Regions from separate parts of the Streptomyces sp. SID5643 genome, predicted to be linked through region 2. Evidence: riboswitches for the same ligand, from Rfam matches in the RefSeq annotation. Region 2 holds a riboswitch; the other holds the start of a gene.
The links. A riboswitch is a leader RNA that binds a small molecule or an ion and turns the genes downstream of it on or off. The one in region 2 is predicted to bind thiamine pyrophosphate.
Positions count from the first base shown of each region.

Region 1 (11,097 bases), on a different contig from region 2:
AAGGCGGGCACGGACTGCGGGTCCTGTGTACGCCGCATCCAGGCCATCCTGGGCAGGGGATCCTGCCCCCGCCGCGATCTGGCCGACCGGGGCGAGCCGGTGCTCACGGAGCTGGAAGACGCCGCCTGACGGCAGGCCTCAGCTCGGCTGCTCGATCTGCTGCGCGATGTACAGCGCCTCACCGAGCTTCTCGATCAGCTCCAGCTGCGTGTCCAGGTAGTCGATGTGGTGCTCCTCGTCCTCCAGGATCGTCTCGAAGAGGTTCGCGGACGTGATGTCGCCCTTGCTGCGCATCACCTCGATGCCGCGCCTGAGCCGGTCGATCGCCTCGACCTCGACCTGCCGGTCCGCCTGGAACATCTCGGTGACCGTCTGGCCGACCCGTACATGGAAGAGCCGCTGGTAGTTGGGCAGGCCGTCCAGCATGAGAATGCGTTCGGTGATCTTGTCCGCGTGCTTCATCTCGTCGATGGACTCTTCACGCGTGTACTTGGCGAGCTTGGTCCAGCCCTTGTTGTCCTGGATCCGGTAATGCAGCCAGTACTGGTTGATCGCCGTCAGCTCGCCGGTCAGCTGCTCGTTGAGGAATTCGAGGACCTCGGGGTCGCCCTGCATCGCAGAGGCTCCTTCCATGCGGGGGAACTGGCAGGTTGCGCCGCATGATTCCACTGGTGAAGAAGATCGTCCAGTAAGTCTGCACTTAGTAAGTAAGGGCATGCTTAGTTTGAGTTTGTCCCTTTTCGGAGTGGGCCCGGTCAGGGGCATCACCCGGGGTCTGTCAGGATGGAGTCATGGGTCAGCCGCTGGAACACGAATCGGGAGAAGGGCGCGATCCAGCAGGAGCGGCGCAGCCGGACCTGCCCCCGGGACAGCGGCTGCAACGCGGCTGGCCGGTCACGCACTACGGGCCCGTCCCCAAGTTCCGGCCCGAGCGCTGGGAGTTCCGGGTCTTCGGCGCCACCGCGGGCGGCGGCAAGCACTGCTGGACCCATGAGGAGTTCACGGCCCTGCCCCACACCACCGTGGTGGCCGATCTGCACTGCGTGACGAAGTTCAGCATGCTGGGCGCCGAGTGGGGCGGCATCCCCGCGCGCACGCTCCTGGACCTCGCCCCGCCCGCCGACGACGTCACCCATGTGATGGTGTGGGCCGAGTACGGATTCAGCTCCAACCTGAGACTGTCCGACTTCGCCGACGAGCACGTGCTCTTCGCCACCCACAAGGACGGCGAACTGCTCACCGCCGAGCACGGCTTCCCGCTGCGCCTGATCGTGCCCCACCTCTACGCCTGGAAGGGCCCCAAGTGGGTGCGCGGCGTGGAGTACATGACCGCCGACCGGCGGGGATTCTGGGAGGAACGCGGCTACCACAACATCGGCGACCCCTGGCAGGAGCAGCGCTACTCGTACCAGGAACTGCCGGGGGACGGCCCCGACCTCTGAGGCGTCAGCCGTCGCGCAGCTTCTTCAGCCGCTCCACGTCCGCCGCGTGCCCCTGCTTGCCGCCCGGCGTCTCGATGATCAGCGGTACGCCCGCAGTCGCGGGGTGCGTCATCAGGGCCCGGAACGGGTCCTCGCCGATGTGGCCGACGCCGATGTTCTCGTGCCGGTCCTTGTGGGCGCCCACCACGTCCTTGGAGTCGTTGGCGTGGATCAGCTTCAGCCGGCCCTCGCCCACGGTGTCCACGAGCAGGTCCAGCGTTTGGTGCATGCCGCTCGGGCCGGTCAGGTCGTGCCCCGCGGCATAGATGTGGCAGGTGTCCAGGCACACGCCGAGCATCGGATGGGCGTCCAGCGCCTCGAAGTACGGGCCGAAGTCCCACGTCCGCGAGCACAGCGAGGCGCCCTGTCCTGCCGTCGACTCCAGCAGCAGGAACGGGTCGTCGTCGTGGGTCAGCTCGTCCAGCAGCGGCAGCAGGTGCTCCCGCACCTGCTTCAGGGCCACCGACCGCTCCCGGCCGCCGGTCGCGCTGCCGGTGTGCACGACCACGCCGAGCGCCCCGATCTCCCGGCCGCGCCGCAGCGAGTGCCGCAGCGACTCCACCGACCGCTCCACGGTCGCCTCGGTGTGCGAGCCGAAGTTGATCAGGTAGGGGGCGTGCACATAGGCCGGGACCGACCCGTCCGCGCACGCCGCGCGGAACGCCTCGTCCTGTTTCGGGTTGCCGGTGGGCGTGGCCCAGCCGCGCGGGTTGGCGACGAAGACCTGGACGGCCTCCGCCCCCAGATCACGGGCGTACGACAAGCCTACGGTGTGGAGCCCGCCCGCCACCGGGACGTGGCCGCCCACGGGGTTGCGGGAGGGGCCGGACAGCTGACTGTTCACCCGTTCAGGGTGTCATGCGTCCGGCCCCGTCCCGTCCACGGGCTCCCGCCCGCCGTCGTCATCTGATCGTGATGGTGATCGTCGAACCCTTGGGCGCGGTCCGACCGCCCTCGACGGACTGGCTCTTGACCTCGTCTCCGAACAGGCCGAGCAGACCGCGGTCCTCGTCGACCTGGAATCCGGCGCCCTCCAGCGCCCGCGTGGCGTCGTCGACGCTGTCGCCGACCACGTCCGGGACCTCGATCATCTCCGGGCCCTTCGACAGCGTCAGCGTCACGGTGTCGCCCTCGGCCGCCGTGCCGCCGGACGCCGGCGTCTGCCGGACGACCTGGCCCTTGTCGTACTCGGAGGAGTTGACCCGCTCGGTGGCGATCTTCACCTTGAGGCCGGCCTCGGCCAGCTCGGACCTGGCGTCGGCCTCGTCCGAGCCGGTGACGTCGGGGATGTCGATGGGGCTGCCCTTGCTGACGACCAGCGCGACGGCCGTGCCCGAGCGCACCTTCGTGCCGTCGGCCGGCCGCGCGGAGACCACCGAGCCACGCGGTACGTCCTCACTGAACTCCCGCGTGACCATGCCCGGCTCCAGCCCGCCCTCCTTCAGCCGGGCCCGCGCCCGGTCCAGCTTCTGGCCCGCCAGAGCGGGCACCCGCACGGTCTCGGGACCGTCGGAGACGGTGACGCTCACCGAGGCGTTGCCGCGGATGCGCTCCCCGGCCTCCGGGTCGCTGCTGATGATCCGGCCGCGCTCCACGGTGTCGCTGTAGGCGTGCTCGACCTTGCCGAGTTCGAGACCGGCGTCCCGCAGCCGGTCCTCGGCCTGCTCCTGCGTCTTCGCCAGCAGCGGCGGGACCTCGGTGAACTGGCCGGAGTTGATGTACCAGACGCCCGCGCCGATGCCCAGCACGAGCAGCACGGCGACGACGATCGCCGCCGGTCCGCGCCGGGATCCCGGGCGGCGCCGGGACGGCGGGGGCGGCGGCGGGGACGCGAAGCGGCTGGTGCGGTCGAGGCCGGCTCCGGAGGCCTCGTCGTCCTCGTTCACCGGCAGCGGGCGCGGTGTGGTCAGGGCGCGCGGGATCACGGTCGTCCGGTCGTCGCCGTTGTCGTGGTCCACCGCGAGCGCCTGCGGCGGCACGGCGTCCAGCTGCTCCTCGCTCAGCCGGCCGCGTCCGTCGCGGACCTGCGCGAGCAGCGCCACCGCGTCGTGCGGACGGATCTGCGGGGTGCGGGCCGTCGCCGAGGCCACCAGCTCGTCGAGCTCGTACGCCATACCGGGCACGGCGGCCGAGGGCGGGGGCACGTCCTCGTGGAGGTGCTTGTAGAGGATCACGGCGGGGGAGTCCCCGTCGTGCGGCTTGTCGCCCGTCAGCATCTCGTACAGCATCACACCGCACGCGTACACGTCGACGCGGGGATCGGCGGTGCCGTCCTCTATCTGCTCCGGCGCGAGGTACGAGACCGTGCCGAGGACGGTGCCGGTGGTGTTCGTCACCGTGTCCACGGCCCGGACGAGCCCGAAGTCGGCGACCTTCACCCGGCCGTCGTCCCCTATGAGGACGTTCTCGGGCTTCATGTCGCGGTGCACGAAACCGGCGCGGTGGGCGGCGCCCAGCGCGGCCAGCACCGGCTCCAGGATGTCCAGGGCGGCGCGCGGTTGCAGGGCCCCGCGCTCGCGCAGCACGTCGCGCAGGGTGCAGCCCGCCACGTACTCCATCGCCAGGTACACGTACGAGCCGTCGGTGCCCTGGTCGAAGACCTGCACCACGTTCGGATGGGCCAGCCGGGCCACCGACTTCGCCTCGCGGATGAACCGCTCGACGAACGAGGCGTCGACCGCGAGCGCGGGGTGCATCACCTTGACCGCGAGGATCCGGTCGAGCCGGGTGTCCACGGCCCGGTAGACCGTGGCCATCCCGCCGACCGCGATCCGCGCGTCGATGCGATACCGGCCGTCGAGCACCTGCCCGACCAAGGGGTCCTGAAGGGTCGTGTCCACGCAGGCGAGTGTACGAGCCGGCACCGACAGCTCTCCCGCCCCGCCCGGTTCCGGGGCGCGACTGCAGCCGACCTGTGACGTGTGGACAAGCCCCTACTGGAAAGCGGGCCGTTCCGGGTCCAGGGCGGCCATTCCCTCCGCCGGTGACGACGCCTGCGCGAAATGCCGCCGGGGGATCCGCCCGGCCCGGTACGCCAGCCGCCCCGCCTCCACCGCGTGCCGCATGGCGTCGGCCATCAGCACGGGCTCCTGCGCCCGCGTCACCGCCGAGGCGAGCATCACACCCGCGCACCCCAGCTCCATCGCCAGCGCCGCGTCCGAGGCCGTACCGGCACCGGCGTCCAGGATCACCGGCACGTGCGCGTGCTCCACGATCAGCTGGAAGTTGTGCGGGTTGCGGATCCCGAGACCGGAGCCGATCGGCGAGCCCAGCGGCATGATCGCCGCGCAGCCCGCGTCCTGAAGCTTCCGCGCCAGCACGGGGTCGTCGTTGGTGTACGGCAGCACCGTGAACCCGTCGTCGACCAGCGTCTCGGCCGCCTCCAGCGTCTCGATCGGGTCCGGCAGCAGCGTGCGCTCGTCGGCGATGACCTCCAGTTTGACCAGGTCGGTGCCGAGGGCCTCGCGCGCGAGGCGGGCCGTGAGGACGGCCTCGCCGGCCGTGAAGCAGCCGGCCGTGTTGGGCAGCACCCGGATGCCGAGCCTGTCCAGGACGGAGAGCACCGAACCGTGCACCGAGGCGTTCACCCGGCGCATCGCGACGGTCGTCAGCTCCGTCCCCGAGGCGACGAGCGACCGCTCCAGCACCTCCAGGCTGGGCGCTCCGCCCGTGCCCATGATCAGACGGGACGTGAACGACGTACCACCGAGGACGAACGGATCGTCGGCCATGGTCAGCCTCCTTGGACGGCCGTGAGGACTTCCACCCGGTCTCCCTCGGAGAGGGGCGTGGCGGGCCACTGCGTGCGCGGGACGACGGTTTCGTTGAGGGCGGCGGCCACGCCCGACGGCGAGGCGGTGAGCGACCTCACGACGGTGTCGAGAGCGGTGCCGGGCCGGACGTCCCGGGACTCGCCGTTGACGGAGATGTTCATGCGGGCTGCTCCGTGAGTGCGGTGGCGGTGCTGAAGCGCTTCGGGCTGAAGGGCCGGGCCTCATCCGGGAGTTCACCCGTGGCCAGGGCGTGCGCCAGGGCGTCGCCGGTCACCGGCGTGAGCAGGACGCCGTTGCGGTAGTGCCCGGTGGCCAGCAGCAGACCCTCCAGACCCGTCGGGCCGAGCAGGGGCGCGTTGTCGGGGGAGCCGGGTCGCAGCCCGGCCCGGGTCTCCGTGAGCGGCAGCTCGGTGATGCCCGGGACCAGCTCGTGCGCGTCGCGCAGCAGCTCGTACACGCCGCCCGCGGTCACGGTGGTGTCCCAGCCCAGCTCCTCGCTCGTGGCCCCGACGACGAGTTCGCCGCTCTCGCGCGGCACCAGGTAGACGTGGCTGCCGCGCACCACCGCGCGCACGGTCCGGCTCAGGAACGGCCCGTGCCGCAGCGGCATGGTCAGCCGCAGGACCTGCCCCTTCACCGGCCGCACGGGAGGCAGCACGTCGTCCGGGACCCCGGCGAGCCGCCCGCTGAGGCTCCCTCCCGCCAGCACCACCTGCCCGGCGGCCGCTTCGGTCCCGTCGGCCAGGACGGCACCCGCGGCCCGGTCCCGTACGACGGTCAGCCGCTCCGCCCACGTCCGGTGGAGGACCACGCCCGCCCGCTCACAGGCGGCGACCAGGGCGCCGGCCAGCCGCCGCGGGTCGATCTGGTGGTCGCCGTCGACCCGCAGCCCGCCGCGCACGCCCGGCGCGAGCATCGGCTCCAGACGCCGGCACTCGCGCCCGGACAGCCACTGCGATTCCAGGCCCGACTGCTGTTGCAGGGCGTGCAGTTCGCGCAGGTGGGCCCGGTCGTCGGCGTCCAGGGCGACGGCGAGCGTGCCGCAGCGGCGGTAGCCGAGGTCCCGGCCGGTCAGCTCGGTGAGCTCGGCGGCGAAGTCCGGGTAGCGCCGGGCGGAGGCGAGGTTCAGGCCGAGCAGGGTCTGCTCGCCGTAGTGCAGTTCCGTGACGGCGGCCAGCATGCCGGCCGCGACCTGTGCGGCCCCGCCGCCCGGCTCGGGGTCGACGACGGCCGTGGCGAACCCGCGCTGCGCGGCCCGCCAGGCCGTGACCAGGCCGATGATCCCGCCCCCGATGACCAGGACGTCGGACGATGTGGACGTAGGCGACATGGGCGTCCAGCCCCTCCCTTCGCCGGCATGACCCGGATCAGGTTCGTACGGTCGGAGGCCGCCAGCCTCCCTCTCAGCCCGGTGCGTCCGGGCTCCCGCGAGTGCTTTACCTTGGCCACCCTAGCCCGATGCCCTGTCCCGCAGTAAGGGAGCCTCACCCATGGCCCGGTCCCTCGACGGTCTCGTCCTCGCCCCGGTCGCCGACCAGGCACCGGGCCAGGTGGGCACCCGCACCCGGTTCACGTACCACGAGCGGGAGGGCGAGATCTGGGCCGAGTACGCGGGCGGCGACGTCGTACGCGGCCGTCTCGTGGGTACCCGGGAAGGGGACCGGCTGGACTTCCGGTACGTCCAGCTCAAGCGGGACGGGACCACGTCCTCGGGGCACTGCGTGTCGGCGGTCGTGGAGCTGTCCGACGGGCGGGTGCGGCTGGAGGAGACCTGGGAGTGGGAGTCCGGGCAGGGTCACGGCACGAGCGTTGTGGAGCAGGTCACGGCGCATGAGCACTGACTGACAATGTGTCAGGTGTCTATGGTGATCAGGTGAGCGAGCAGACGCAGGAACCAGGTTCGTCCGCGCCGCGGCGCGTCGTCGTGGCGGGTGCGGGGATGGCCGGGGTGCAGACCGCCGTCGCCCTGCGCGAGCGGGGCTTCACCGGTGACGTGATCCTGCTCGGCGCCGAGCCCCACCAGCCCTACGACCGGCCCCCGTTGTCCAAGGCCGTCCTGCTCGGCAGGGCCGAGGGTTCCGCCTTCGACGTCGACTTCGAAGCCCTCGGCGTCGAAGTGCGGCTCGGCTGCGAGGTGCTGGGCCTGCGCCCCGCCGACCATGAACTCGACACCGAGGACGGGCCCGTGCCCTACGACGTCCTGGTCGTCGCGACCGGCGCCGAACCGGTCCGGCTGCCCGGCGCCGAGGGCGTGCCCGGCGTGCATCTGCTGCGCACCCTGGACGACGCCGAACGGCTGCGGCCGGTGCTGGCCCGCAAGCACGACATCGTGGTCGTCGGAGCGGGCTGGATCGGCGCCGAGTTCGCCACGGCCGCCCGCGAGGCGGGCTGCGCCGTGACCGTCGTCGAGGCCGCGGAACGGCCGCTCGCCGGAGCGCTGCCCGCCGAGGTCGCCGCCCCGATGACCGGCTGGTACGCCGACGCCGGGGTGACCCTGCGGACGCACGCGCGCGTGGAGCGCGTCGAGCCGGGCGCGGTCCTCCTGGACGACGGCTCGCGGCTGCCCGCGGGCGCGGTCGTCGTCGGCATCGGCGCCCGCCCCGCGACGGCCTGGCTGGCCGGCTCCGGCATCGAGTTCGGCGCGCACGGCGAGATCGTGGCCGACGAGCATCTGCGCACGTCCGTGCCGGACGTGTACGCCGTCGGCGACTGCGCCTCCTTCCCCTCGGGGCGCTACGGCGAGCGCCTGCTGGTCCACCACTGGGACAACGCCCTCCAGGGGCCGCGCACGGTCGCCGTGAACATCGCCGGCCGGGCCACGGGGGAGACGCGGGCGGTGTACGACCCGGTGCCGTACTTCTGGTCCGAGCAGTTCGGGCGGTTCGTCCAGTACGCCGGGCACCACGCGGCCGCGGACACCGTCCTGTGGCGGGGCGACGCCGCCGGACCGGCCTGGACGGTGTGCTGGCTGCGCGGTGAGCGGCTGGTGGCGCTGCTGGCGGTGGGCCGGCCCCGGGACCTCGCGCAGGGCCGCCGCCTGATCGAGTCGGGCACCGCGATGAATCCGGTGCTGCTGACGGATCCGGCCAGGCCCATGAAGGCGGCGACGGCCTGAGCCCACGGCCCTCGTGGAGCCGTCCGGGCGGCCCTGCCGGGCCAGGCAGGGCCGCCGCGTGGACCGGGCCGACTTCCGACTGTCAGTGGCAGATGGCAGGCTGGTTTCCGTGACCGAGATTGACGCAAAGATCGATGCTCTCGTCCCCGCCTGGCTCACCCTCCCCGACATCGCCGAACAGTTCGGCGTCGAGGTGACGCGTGTGCGGCAGCTGGTCAAGGAGGGCCAGCTCATCGCCGTACGCCGCGGTGAGAACCGCGCGCTGCACGTCCCCGCCGCCTTCATCGACGGGGACAAGGTCGTCAAGGGCCTGTCCGGGACCTTGACGCTCCTGCGGGACGACGGCTTCACGGACGAAGAGATGCTGGAGTGGCTCTTCACCCCGGACCCCAGCCTGCCCGGCACCCCCGCACAGGCGCTCAGCGAGAATCGCGGCACGGAGGTGAAGCGCCGCGCCCAGGCGCTCGCGGTCTGACCCGGCTCGACCGGACAACCGTCCGGTGCCGCGCGAGCGGGGCCGGACCTGAACAGCCGCCCGAAGAGGGGCCGTGACCCGAGGGGCCACGGCCCGGGGTGGTTCGCGCCCGGCCGGGCCGGTCGGTGTTCCCCGCAGGGGCCGCGCGCGGCCACCGGGACGCGGCGGGACCCGCGGGCAGGCGTAGGGTGCCCGAGGCGTGCGCAGCGGGACAGGGCGCGCTCCCGAGCCGCACGCCGCCGGTACCCGCGCGGGCCCTCCCGTCCGCCGCCGGTAGCCGCGCGGGCGTTCCCGCCCGCCGCCGACGCACGGACGGGCCCACCGGCCCGCACCGCCACGACACACCCAGGGGGACACGCATGACCGGCACCGCCGCCGCCACCGCCCGCGCCCGGCTCGCCGACGCCCGGGTCTACCTCTGCACCGACGCGCGCAAGCGGCAGGGCGATCTGGGGGCGTTCCTCGACGCCGTGCTGACCGGCGGGGTCGACATCGTGCAGTTGCGGGACAAGGGCATGGAGGCCGCTGAGGAGCTGGAGCACCTGGCCGTCTTCGCCGACGCCTGTGCCCGGCACGGCAAGCTGCTCGCGGTCAACGACCGGGCGGACGTCGCGCACGCCGCCGGCTCCGACGTGCTGCACCTCGGCCAAGGCGACCTCCCGGTCCCCGCGGCCCGCGCGCTCCTCGGCGACGATGTCGTGATCGGCCGCTCCACCCACGCCGAGTCCGAGGCCGCCGCGGCAGCCGTCCAGCCGGGCGTGGACTACTTCTGCACCGGCCCGTGCTGGCCGACCCCCACCAAGCCCGGCCGTCACGCGCCCGGCCTGGACCTCGTCCGGTACACCGCCGCCCTCGGCACCGACCGTCCCTGGTTCGCCATCGGCGGCATCGACCTCGGCAACCTCGACCAGGTCCTGGAAGCGGGCGCCCGGCGTGTCGTCGTCGTTCGGGCGATCACCGAGGCCGACGACCCGGGGGCCGCAGCGGCCGGGTTCGCGAAGCGGCTGCGGGAGGTCCAGGGCGTGTCCGATTGACAGGCCGGGGCGAGACAGTTGTCCAAGGGATGGACAACAAGTGGACAATCCGGGCAAAACGCGGCTCACGGTTGGGGGACCGACCTCCCCTGGCTAACCTGCCCGTATGGCCCTCGGCACCGCATCCATCAGGTCGGACCACGCCCGCACCGTCCGCGACATGCTCGCGGACGGCAAGACGACGTACTCGTTCGAGTTCTACGCCCCCAAGACCCCGAAGGGCGAGCGGAACCTGTGGAACGCGCTGCGCCGGGTCGAGGCGGTGGCGCCCGACTTCGTCTCCGTGACCTACGGCGCGGGCGGTTCCACCCGCGCGGGCACGGTCAAGGCGACCGAGGCGATCGCCTCCGACACCACCCTCACCCCGATCGCCCACCTCACGGCGGTCGACCACTCGGTGGCCGACCTGCGCAACATCATCGGCCAGTACGCCGACGCCGGGATCCGCAACATGCTCGCCCTGCGCGGCGACCCGCCCGGCGACCCCATGGGCGACTGGGTGCCGCACCCCCGCGGCCTCGCCTACGCCGCCGAACTCGTCGAGCTGATCAAGGCGTCCGGAGACTTCTGCGTGGGTGTCGCCGCCTTCCCGGCCATGCACCCGCGCTCCCTCGACTGGGACACCGACGTCCGCCACTTCGTCGACAAGTGCCGGGCGGGCGCGGACTACGCCATCACGCAGATGTTCTTCCAGCCGGAGGACTACCTCCGGCTGCGCGACCGGGTTTCGGCCGCCGGCTGCGACACCCCGATCATCCCCGAGGTCATGCCGATCGCCAGCGTGAAGACGCTGGAGCGGATCGGCTCGCTCACCAACGCCGCGTTCCCGGCCGCCCTGAAAGAGCGGATCCTCACAGCACAAGACGATCCGGCCGCTGTACGCTCCATTGGTATCGAATTCGCCACGGAGTTCTGTGCGCAGCTGCTCGCCGAGGGGGTGCCCGGCTTGCACTTCATCACGCTCAACAACTCCACCGCGACACTGGAAATCTACGAGAACCTTGGCCTGCACCATTCATCGCAGGCCTAGACCGTTCGCACCGGTATACGACACACTGCGTAGCGGCCACTGGGAGAGGGGCGTACATGGGCTGGACGGTCCTCTACATCGCGTTCGGCATCGTCGCGCTGTGGCTGCTGGGTGAGGTGCTGCTGCAGTACAAGGCGCGGCTGCGCTGGCGGCTTCTGGCCTTCGTCGGGTTCCTCGGTGTCGTCGTCG
Region 1 is NZ_WWIC01000158.1:38,908-50,004, forward strand. Features, by position in the region: gene GTY56_RS19010 ((2Fe-2S)-binding protein) at 1-129, shown strand, start outside; gene bfr (bacterioferritin) at 139-615, opposite strand; gene GTY56_RS19020 (sulfite oxidase-like oxidoreductase) at 792-1,442, shown strand; gene GTY56_RS19025 (deoxyribonuclease IV) at 1,447-2,325, opposite strand; gene pknB (Stk1 family PASTA domain-containing Ser/Thr kinase) at 2,384-4,321, opposite strand; gene GTY56_RS19035 (thiazole synthase) at 4,415-5,212, opposite strand; gene thiS (sulfur carrier protein ThiS) at 5,215-5,415, opposite strand; gene thiO (glycine oxidase ThiO) at 5,412-6,584, opposite strand; TPP riboswitch at 6,582-6,693, opposite strand; gene GTY56_RS19050 (avidin-fold protein) at 6,745-7,095, shown strand; gene GTY56_RS19055 (FAD-dependent oxidoreductase) at 7,128-8,369, shown strand; gene GTY56_RS19060 (Rv2175c family DNA-binding protein) at 8,479-8,844, shown strand; gene thiE (thiamine phosphate synthase) at 9,204-9,878, shown strand; gene metF (methylenetetrahydrofolate reductase [NAD(P)H]) at 9,985-10,908, shown strand; gene GTY56_RS19075 (SCO2102 family sporulation regulator) at 10,965-11,097, shown strand, end outside.
Region 1: linked by a shared signal. The riboswitch ahead of thiO (glycine oxidase ThiO) and the one ahead of GTY56_RS28685 (thiamine ABC transporter substrate-binding protein) in region 2 are both predicted to bind thiamine pyrophosphate.

Region 2 (11,097 bases):
CTCCTAGCGGACGCGGCAGCGATGGGTGCGGGCGGCGAGCTGGGCGGCACTCTGGCTGGAGTAGTCGGCGGACCAGCCGCAGCGGTCAGCGGTGCAGACGGCGGCGTACTTGGTCTGGCCGTGGCGGTCACGGTGGGTGCCGATCTGCACGGGGCCGATCCGCATCACGGAGTGGAAGTGGTCGCGGGCGGGCATGGCGGATGGTTCTCCTTCCGGGTCAGGCGAGCTGGGCGGCGATGGCGTCGGCGAGGTGGGGCGGGACGCCGAGTCGGGCGCGCAGGGTCTCGGTGTCGATCGGGGCGCCGGTGCGGTCGCGGTAGTCGGCGGCGACCTTGCGGGCGTGGTCGATGAGGACGGCGGGGATCGCGGGCGCCGGGTCGGCGGGCAGAAGTGCCGGCGGCTCCTCCACCGGGGCCGGGGCGGGCTCCGGGTCCGGAGCGGCTTCGGGGGCCGGTTCGCGGTCGTCGGCGAGATCGGGTTCCGGGGCCGCGGCGAGTGCCGAGGCATCCGGGATCCGGTGGTCGCCGGAGTGTGCGAGGAGGGTTCCGCCGAGGAAGGCGAGAGCGGGCCATCCGGCGATGCCGAGGCGGAGCAGCGCGGGTGGGTCGGCCAGGTCGAGGAATCCGGCGGTGGCGACGTTGGCGCCGAGCGAGGCGAACAGGGCGATGAGGAACCAGCACCAGGCCAGCCGGGACGGGCCCTCACTGCGGAGTCGTCGCCAGGCGGCGACCAGGAGCAGGTCGACGCTGACCGGGTAGGCCCAGGCCTTCCAGCCGTCCTGTCCGGCAGCGGCGGCCAGGTCGTGCAGGTGGGCGAAGGACAGGGCTCCGGCGATGACGGCCTGGACCAGGACGGCGTCGACGCGCAGGCTGTGACGGGCGGCCATCAGGACTCCTCCCCGGTCGGCGGTTCGGGGAGTGAGGCGGCCAGGGAAGGGCTGACGGCGTCCACGAATTCGAGGTCAGCGCCGGTCGTGTCGGCGTAGAGGGCGAGCTGGCCCAGGAGCAGGACCGTGCGGGCGAAGTCCTCGCAGTCGGGGCACATGGCGGGGGTTCTCCCTTCATCAGACATGGCAGGGGTAGGGACCTGGCGCGAAAGGCGGTCGCACCGACCGTTGGGCGGGGGGAACTCAGGCCGTGACGGCAGCCGTCTTGGACAGCGGCGCCGGGACCTCGGAGGAACTGACCAGCTCGGGCCGGAAGGGGGCCAGTTCGGGCAGGGCCGGGGTGCGGTCGGCGTACCGGTTGCAGGTGTTCACGGCCTGGCGGAGCGATGTGTGCGGGGCGCGGATGCGGTGCCAGCCTCCGGTGGAGTCCCCGGCGATGGCCAGCCCGCGTGTCTCGGCGGGGATCTGGACGGCGGCTAGGACGGCGTCCGGGGAGATGTCGCCGAAGGCCATGTTGGCGCTTGTTTCGTCGTTGACGCGGTGGGCGGTGCGGCCGGTGAGCTGGGCGCGGAGCATCGTGATGCCCTTGCCGAGTTCGGAGCCGAAGCGCTGTCCGCAGATCTCCAGGTAGATGCCGGCCGCACGGCCGAGCTGGGCGAGGCGGACCAGTGCGGTGATGATGCGGTCGCGGCGCTTCTCCTCCTCCTTGCTGGCGAACAGGGCGAGTTCGGCGACCTCGTCGACCAGGACCACGACCGGGACGGGGCGGATGTCGTCGGGCAGGTCCCAGACGTCGGCGGCTATCTCGGCGTCGGGCACGCCGGAGGTGATGCGCTGCTCAGCCCGGATGAGTTGATAGACGCCTTCCATGCGGGACACGAGCGCGTCGAGGAGGTCGGCGGCGGTGTCGGGGTTGTCGGCGAGGGCGGAGAACCGGCGGGCCAGCGGGAACAGCTCCACCCCCTGTTTGCAGTCGATGCCGACCAGGGCGACGTCCATCGGGGCGAGCCCGGCGACCAGGTTGCGTTGGTAGACGGACTTGCCCGACTCGGTGGCGCCGAGGGTGAGGGCGTGCGGAACGGCACGGTAGTCGCGGTAGTGCACAGAGCCGTCCTCGCGCAGGGCTACGGGAACCCGCATGGGGCGGGTGTCGACTTTGGAGGGCATCTGCACCCGCTTGAGGACGTCGTAGCCGGTCATCCGCACTTCCACGACACCCGAGCGCACCTCACGCGAGGTGACCCCGTACATGGAGAAGGAGTGGCGCAGCCGGTCCGAGGCGGCGGCGACGTCGAAGGCGTCCTGACCGGGGCGCAGTCCCAGACGCAGGACCAGGCCGGTACGGGTCGGCCGGAAGCGCAGGATGCGCGGCGGGCGGGTGTCCGGCACGGGCCGGTTGGCGATCCGGGCCAGAGCCAGGCGCCAGCGCGGGGGCGGGACCGTCAGGCCACAGGCGTCCATGACGGAGGCATAGCGGACCAGGACCCGCAGCGAGGCGAGGGTGACGCCGAAGGTCATCCAGTACCAGGCGGGGCGCCGCCACCGCAGGAGACCCGCAGCGGCGACGACCAGCACCAGAGCGACCGTGAAGGCGGTCATCGTCAGGCCGCCTTCGAGTTCGAGGCAGCGGCGGCCAGCGAGGTGACGGCGACCGCGCGGAAGGCGATGCCGTGCCGCTTCTGACCGTTGAAGTCGTTCTCCCACGGCCGTGCGATCAGGCCCGTGAGCGCGACCGGCGTGCCCATGGTCAGCTCACCGGAGATGCCCGGTTCGGGGACGGTGATGGAGAGGATCTCCACCTCGTCGTTGGCGGCGAACATCACGTCGACCGTCATCAGCTTCGCGCCGGACTCGACGTCCATGGCGATCTCACCGGTACGGCGGTCCTTGACCTTGGGCTGCGGGGTCTTGGCGACCATCACGGTCGCGGCGGAGGTGTCCACGGGAATCTGACGCATCGTCTTGTCTCCTGCTGCGGTGAGTTCTTGGCCGACGTCCCGTCGGTGAGATCAGGAGACCGCGACAGGGGGTGGACGCATCACGGCCCGTATGGACGTTTAGGGACGTCTGAGTTACCGTCAAAACGTCCCTGCGGGTCCCTAGGAGGGAACACCATGGCGAACGAGCGTCTGAGGGCTGCGATTTCGGCGAAGGGCGAGACGATCCAGTCCGTCGCCGAGCACGTCGGAGTCGATCCCAAGAGCGTCGAGCGCTGGATCACCACCAACCGGACTCCGCACCGGGGGCACCGCTGGAAGGCCGCGAGCTTCCTGGGGGTCGACGAGGTCTACGTGTGGCCGTCAGTCGAGAAGCAGGCCGAGAAGGCGAGCGCGTCGGAGCTGATCACGTACTATCCGCACCGCGGTGCCGTCCCTGCCCCGCTGTGGTCCTCCCTGATCGAGAAGGCGACGGACCAGGTCGACATCCTGGTGTACGCGGGACTGTTCCTCTTCGACAGTCACCCGGACCTGCCGGACCAGTTGGCCGAGAAGGCGAAGGCCGGCGCCCAGGTCCGCATCCTGCTGGGCGACCCGGATTCCGAGGCCGTGCGCCAGCGTGGCGAGGAGGAGGGCATCGGCGACGACCTGGCGGCCCGAGCGCGGATAACTCGTCGGTACCTGCAGCCCGCCATGTCGACACCCGGCGTAGAGATCCGGCTGCACGACACGATCCTCTACAACTCGATCTACCGGTTCGACGACGACGTGCTGGTGAACCCCCACGTGCTCGGAGCTCCCGCCGGACAGAACCCCGTGATGCACTTCAAGTACCTGCCGGGAGCACGGACGTTCCGGCACTACATGCGCAGCTTCGACTACGCATGGGACCAGGGCCGGAAGGCATAACCGGCTCCCGACGTGCGACGCTGAACGCATGGCACGCGTCGACTACTTCAACGATCCGAACGCCCCGAAGGCGAACAGCCTCGTCCCCTCCGTGACCGCCGTGGCCCGCAACGAGGCCGGTGAGGTCCTGCTGATCCACAAGACAGACAACGATCTGTGGGCCCTGCCCGGAGGCGGCATCGACCTGGGCGAGTCAGCGCCCGACGCGGCTGTACGCGAGACCAGGGAAGAGACCGGCTTCGACGTCGAGGTGACCGGCCTGGTCGGTATCTACACGAACCCTGGGCACGTCATGGCGTACGACGACGGCGAGGTCCGCCAGCAGTTCTCGATCTGCTTCCACGCCCGCATCGTCGGCGGCCAGCTGCGGACGAGCAGCGAGAGCAAGGAAGTGGCGTTCGTCGATCCGGGCAGGCTGGACGAGCTGAACATCCACCCGTCGATGCGCATGCGGATCGATCACGGCCTGGCCGACCGGACCGAGCCCTACATCGGCTGAGCGGCCATTCGGTCGAGGGTTCGCTCGACGGCGGCCTGGAGGTATGGACGCGCCTTGCTGATCGCGTTGTGCACCTCGCTGCCCGGCTCGTAGCGGACGAGGATCTCGTCGATGCGCGTGTCGAAGGGGAAGGACTGTCCGGCGGGGCCGGTCGTCATGTCGGCGAAGATCAGCGCGTCCAGGACGGGGGAGTCTTCCCGCTCGTAGACGGCCAGCTCTGCCGACAGACCGCGCTGCTCTGCTTCGTACACGGCCCCGGAGTGGTGAGCGACCAGCCGCACCAGACGCGCCGGCGCACCCAGTGCTTCCAGGTGACGGGCACCGTCGAGGGGATGGAACCCGGTCTCGCGAAGCTCGGGGGCGTAACCGATGTCATGCAGCCACGCTGCGGCGACGAGGAGATCCCGGTCAGCCTCGGACACAGCCGCGGAAGCCTCACGCGCCCGAGCGGCCACAGCCTGAGTGTGCAGCCAGCGATTCCCGAGCTGGGGAAGCAGAGACTCGGCGAGTTCGGCCGCTCCCTGAGGCGTGTCCAGTGCAGAAGGCATGCAAGGAACGGTAGCCGAGACGAGCGGTGAGCCGACAGGCCACGATCGAGCGACGCGATCATGGGTGCGGTACAACTTTCCCTACTTCATCAAGTGCCCGCGCACGGCGCGGGCGCGCGCCGCCTCTGCGGCGCGGCCTGCCTCCTGTCTACGCCCCGGCTAGCCGCGCCCGGCGGCGCGCTCGGCGGCTGCGGGCATGAGGTGGGAGACACCCTCTGTGGCTGGGGCGGTCGGCTCCACGGCTTTAGGCAGCCACCTTGGGGCGAGCCTCTAAGATCATGGCCCCAACGTCGTGCTTTAGCGGGCAGGTCCACAGACTGCCCGACTCGCCGGAAGCTTACGGGGCCATGATCACTCGCCCCAAAGCAGCTCCCGCCCAAAGCCGCTCCGCCGACCTTGCGCGGAACCTGCCTGGTCAGTCATCCGAGTCCAAGTCAGGAGGGAGAGCTGAGGGTGAAACTTCTCGATAGACAGCAATGGGGATAACAGAGACTGCTGGCCAGGTGGGGGCCTCGCTTAGCCCCATCCCCTCCATGGCTCGACTCGACTCCTGAATCATTTTTTCCAGGACTCGGCGGCTCATTTCTTCATTCTCAAGCGCCTGCTGCAGCGTCGTCATTACCTGTTCGAGACGAACGGTGGGCGGGGTGTGATCTCGATCCGGAATCCTGCTGACTGTCGCAACGGTCGTCCACATCTGGGGGTCCGCCCCTAGCCGCGAGAATAGAACCGACTTTTCTCCGGAGAGGTACCCTCCAGGGTCAGATACCACACCTGAGTACTGGTATTCCCAATCATCTTCACCGCAGGGATAAATACGGAGCGTCAGATGTTCACCGTACATGGCTCTGACGATCTTACCTACATCTTGGGAGAAGGTGTCATCATCGCTCAAGGAGTCGAGGGCTGTTGCTGACGCCGCAAATGAGGCTGGATAGATGATGGATGTCGGGGCGGTGATTCTAATCAACGAACCAGGGTTGAGCGCCTTATGAATGCGTCCTCGATTCCAGTTTTTCGGTTTTTTGGAGAAATCACTCACGTCCAATAGCATTTTGGCATATTCGGCCGCATCCTCAAGCATAGCGACGTGAAGATCGGCAAGGGATCGCACCTCCTGCTCGCGTGAGCCCTCGTCGTGCTGAGGGCCGTCGAGGCCGGTCAGCGAAGCAGTCCACTGCCGAGTTCGCTCTGATTTTCTCTCTTCTGGCAGACCAAAGGATAGTTGAGCGAGAAGTGTCCGAACTCGAGGAGTGTCGACATAGAGATATTCACGAACGCTTGCCTTGCCGATGTGGTTGGGCATGCCCTCTCCTGTGTGGGGTGGTAAGCCATACTCATAAGCACACGCGCTGATGCAGAGTCAAGCTTTGGCCAAAGCGTCTCATGGCGGTGATCTTTCGCCCAGGGTCCACACGGAACGCGGAGGAGCGGTACAGTCGGTTCGTGTCCCTTGCGAATGAAGATCTCGTAATCTTGGAGTACGTGCACGATAGAGCGGATCGCGATCTCGATAGGGCCGTAGACGTTTGGTCCGATTTCGAGCGCAGTCAATGGGGTGCTGCTGCACGTCGACTCCAACAAGCAGGCTTGATTGAACTTGCTTCGGTGGCCGACGATTATAAAATCACTGCACATGGGCTCAGTTTTGTCAGCGAGTTGCGCGCTAAGAGGAGTAATGGCCCTGCCAGGATGGCTTCTCTACGCCTTGAGCTAATTCGCTGGTTGTACGACTACTACCTTGAAGATGACGGGCCTGAAAGTACAGAGGACTTTGCATCCTCGGGGCGGGCTCTGTATATGGGGCGATCGTTCGGTGGTCAGGAAATTTTGCGTGCGGTTTCCTATCTGACGACGGCCGGGCTTATTCAAGGCGGACAGGTTGATCAATCGGATCACATCTTTCGACCGTCTCTCACGCCTAAGGGTGTGGATTGCGCAGAAAGCGGGAAGCCAGTGTCAGAATTTTTGAATCCAGCCCCTGGTGGTGGGCCGACGTTCAATGTCAGGATCGACGGTTCGCAGAATGTAGTAGTTGGAACTCAGTCCGACTTTACTCAGAATAATACCTCGGGAATTGATCCCGAGGTGTTGGCCAGGGTCGCGCACTTCGCTGCGGTCGCTCGCCAAGGAATCTCTTCTTACGGCCTAGAAGAAGATCAGCAGATTGAGGTCGAGCAGATCGCCCAAGAGCTTGAGGCGGAAGCCGGCGGTGAGGCCCCCGATCGCGGACGCCTTCGTCGGCTGACGGATCGACTTATGGAAGCTATTGCACCAGCTGCAGGTTCTGCGCTGGGAGGCATGGTCTTGGCACTGGGGGAACAGGCCGCGAGCGCCATCGGGGGATGACGCCCGGCCTCGCATGATTGGGCTGATCGTGACCGCTCAGGGATCCTGGGCCGTCCCTGGGCCGTCCGAGGCCGGCCAACGCTGACAGACGGCACCCAGAGGTGACCACCCCCACCCCGCTCCGGCCTGGGCTCCTGGCGATGATCTGCCACACTGGAAGGGTTATGCCTGCACCCGGAGAACTCACTTTCGTCGCCCCCCGCGGAGCCAAGAAGCCGCCGCGGCATCTTGCCGATCTCACTCCTGCCGAGCGCAAGGAGGCCGTGGCCGCTGTCGGGGAGAAGCCGTTTCGTGCCAAGCAGCTCTCGCAGCACTACTTCGCGCGGTACGCGCATGATCCGGAGCAGTGGACCGACATTCCGGCCGGTGCCCGGGGGCGGCTGCAGGAGGCGCTGCTGCCCGAGCTGATGACCGTCGTGCGGCATCTGTCCACCGACCAGGGCACCACCCGCAAGACGCTGTGGCGGCTGTTCGACGGAACGCTCGTCGAGTCCGTGCTGATGCGCTACCCGGACCGGGTGACCATGTGCATCAGCTCCCAGGCCGGGTGCGGCATGAACTGTCCGTTCTGCGCGACCGGTCAGGCGGGGCTCGACCGGAATCTGTCCACCGCCGAGATCGTCCATCAGATCGTGGACGGGATGCGGGCCCTGCGCGACGGGGAGGTCCCCGGCGGTCCCGCGCGGCTCAGCAACATCGTCTTCATGGGGATGGGCGAGCCGCTCGCCAACTACAACCGGGTCATCGGATCCATCCGGCGGCTCACCGACCCCGAGCCCGATGGTCTCGGCCTGTCCCAGCGCGGCATCACCGTCTCCACCGTCGGTCTCGTCCCGGCCATCCACCGGTTCGCCGACGAGGGCTTCAAGTGCCGTCTGGCGATCTCGCTGCACGCACCCGACGACGAGCTGCGCGACACCCTCGTGCCCGTGAACACGCGGTGGAAGGTGCGCGAGGTGCTGGACGCCGGCTTCGAGTACAGCGCCAAGTCCGGGCGCCGACTGTCCATCGAGTATGCCCTGATCCGGGACATCAACGACCAGGCCTGGCGGGGTGACCGGCTCGGGCGGCTGCTCAAGGGCAAGCCCGTGCACGTGAACCTGATTCCGCTGAACCCGACGCCCGGGTCGAAGTGGACGGCCTCGCGGCCCGAGGACGAGAAGGCCTTCGTGGAGGCCATCGCCGCCCATGGTGTGCCGGTGACGATCCGGGACACCCGTGGTCAGGAGATCGACGGGGCGTGTGGTCAGCTCGCTGCCACCGAACGGTAGTCTGACCGCCGTAGGAACATCTGCATATTCCGACAGGGGAGCGCCACAGCGCTGAGAGTGCGGCACACGGCCGCAGACCCTCCGAACCTGGCCCAGGTCATTCTGGGTAGGGAGATCGGTCATCACTCGAGCTGTTGCGCCCTGCCCGGGACCCCGGAAGTCCCGGGCAGGGCCGCGTCTTCTCCTGGTCACTCCAGGAGGAATCCAGTGGGCAACAACATCAAGCGGCTGACGGCGGCGGCCGTCGGGCTCGGCATGGCCGGCACGCTCGCCGCGTGCGGGTCGCCCGACGGCGGCCAGGGGTCCGGCGACTCCAAGACCGTGACGCTCGTCAGCCACGACTCGTGGGCCGCGTCCAAGGACGTCATCGCCGCCTTCGAGAAGCAGTCCGGGTACAAGGTCCGGGTCCTCAAGGACGGCGACGCCGGGCAGGCCGTGAACAAGGCCATCCTGACCAAGGACAACCCGCAGGGCGACGTCTTCTTCGGCGTCGACAACACCCTGCTGTCCCGCGCTCTCGACAACGGCCTCTTCCAGTCGTACGAGGCGAAGGGCTCGGAGCGGATCGATGCGGCGTACCGCGTCGACCGGGACAAGCACCGCGTCACGCCCATCGACACCGGCGACATCTGCGTCAACTACGACAAGAAGTACTTCGCCGACCACGAGCTGGAGCCGCCGAAGAGCTTCGACGACCTGATCAAGCCGCAGTACAAGAACCTGCTCGTGACCGAGAACGCCGCCTCCTCCTCACCAGGGCTCGGCTTCCTGCTCGGCACCGCCGCGAAGTACGGCGACACCGGCTGGGAGGGCTACTGGAAGAAGCTCAAGGCCAACGGCGTGAAGGTCGCCGACGGCTGGGAGCAGGCCTACAACGAGGAGTTCTCCGGTTCGGCCGGGGGCAAGAAGGCCAAGGGCGACCGGCCGCTCGTCGTGTCGTACGCCTCCTCGCCGCCCGCCGAGGTCGTCTTCGCCGACCCGAGGCCGGACACGGCCCCGACCGGGGTTGCCGAGGGCACCTGTTTCCGGCAGGTCGAGTACGCGGGGCTGCTCAGCAACGCCGAGAACACCAAGGGCGGCAAGGCGCTCCTCGACTTCCTCATCAGCAAGAGGTTCCAGGAGGACATGCCGCTCAACATGTTCGTGTACCCGGTGACCGGGGGCGCCCAGGTGCCGCCGGAGTTCGCGAAGTACGGGCCGCAGGCGAAGGACCCGCAGACCATGGCCCCGGCCAGGATCGCCGATCACCGTGACCAGTGGGTCAAGTCGTGGACCTCACTCGTACTGAAGTAGCCGCGCGCAAGCGGGGCGCGGCGGCGCGGTTCGGCCTGCTGGCCGCGCCCGTCGCGTTCTTCGCGGTCTTCTTCGCCTACCCCGTCGCCGCGATCGTCGCGCGCGGACTGAAGACCGACGGGACCTGGCACCTCGGGCGGATCGGGGAGGTGCTGGCGCAGTCGGACGTCCGGCACGTGCTGTGGTTCACCACCTGGCAGGCGCTCGTCTCCACCGCGCTCACCCTGATCGTCGCGCTCCCCGGCGCGTACGTCTTCGCGCGGTTCGACTTCCCGGGCAAGCAGGTCCTGCGGGCGGTCGTGACCGTGCCGTTCGTGCTGCCGACGGTCGTCGTCGGTACGGCGTTCCTCGCGCTGGTCGGGCGGGGCGGGCTGCTCGACGAACTGTGGGGTGTGCGGCTGGACACCACCGTGTGGGCGATCCTGCTCGCGCACGTCTTCTTCAACTACGCCGTCGTCGTCCGGACGGTCGGCGGGCTCTGGGCGCAGCTCGACCCGCGGCAGGAGGAGGCCGCGCGGATGCTCGGGGCGTCGCCCCTGAAGGCCTGGCGGCAGGTCACGCTGCCCGCGCTCGGACCGGCCGTGGCCGCCGCCGCTCTGATGGTCTTCCTGTTCACCTTCACCTCCTTCGGTGTCGTGCAGATCCTCGGCGGGCCCACCTTCTCCACCCTGGAGGTGGAGATCTACCGGCAGACCTCGGAGATCTTCGACCTGTCGACCGCGGCCGTGCTGACCCTCATCCAGTTCGTCGCCGTAGGTGCGATCCTCGCCCTGCACACCTGGACCGTGCGGCGGCGGGAGGCCGCGCTGCGGCTGGTGGACGCGTCCCTGACCGGGCGCAGGCCGCGTGGCGCGGGGCAGTGGGCGCTGCTGGGCGCGGTGCTCGTCACCGTCGCCGTGCTGCTCGTGCTGCCGCTCGCCGTGCTGGTGCAGCGGTCATTGGGCGCGCCCGGCTTCGGCTACTACCGGGCGCTGACCAGCGAGGACGGCGGGGTCTTCCTGGTCCCGCCGATCGAGGCGGTCGGCAACTCCCTGTCGTACGCCGTCGCCGCCACGCTCATCGCCGTGGTGATCGGCGGCCTCGCCGCGGTCGCGCTCACCCGCCGGGACGCCGGGCGGTTCGTGCGCGGCTTCGACGCGCTGCTGATGCTGCCGCTCGGGGTGTCCGCGGTCACCGTCGGCTTCGGGTTCCTGATCTCCCTCGACGAGCCGCCGCTGGACCTCAGGTCCTCCTGGATCCTGGTGCCGCTCGCGCAGGCCCTGGTCGGGGTGCCGTTCGTCGTACGGACCATGCTGCCCGTGCTGCGGGCCGTGGACGTCCGGTTGCGGGAGGCGGCCTCCGTGCTGGGGGCCTCGCCGTGGCGGGTGTGGCGGGAGGTGGACCTGCCGATGGTGCGGCGGGCGCT
Region 2 is NZ_WWIC01000255.1:46,307-57,403, forward strand. Features, by position in the region: gene GTY56_RS28635 (mobile element transfer protein) at 4-195, opposite strand; gene GTY56_RS28640 (DUF2637 domain-containing protein) at 218-886, opposite strand; gene GTY56_RS40110 (hypothetical protein) at 886-1,044, opposite strand; gene GTY56_RS28645 (FtsK/SpoIIIE domain-containing protein) at 1,130-2,485, opposite strand; gene GTY56_RS28650 (SCO3933 family regulatory protein) at 2,488-2,844, opposite strand; gene GTY56_RS28655 (XRE family transcriptional regulator) at 3,001-3,732, shown strand; gene GTY56_RS28660 (NUDIX hydrolase) at 3,761-4,231, shown strand; gene GTY56_RS28665 (HD domain-containing protein) at 4,219-4,779, opposite strand; gene GTY56_RS28670 (DUF6414 family protein) at 5,195-6,085, opposite strand; gene GTY56_RS28675 (hypothetical protein) at 6,226-7,128, shown strand; gene rlmN (dual-specificity RNA methyltransferase RlmN) at 7,293-8,399, shown strand; TPP riboswitch at 8,424-8,530, shown strand; gene GTY56_RS28685 (thiamine ABC transporter substrate-binding protein) at 8,655-9,692, shown strand; gene GTY56_RS28690 (ABC transporter permease) at 9,668-11,097, shown strand, end outside.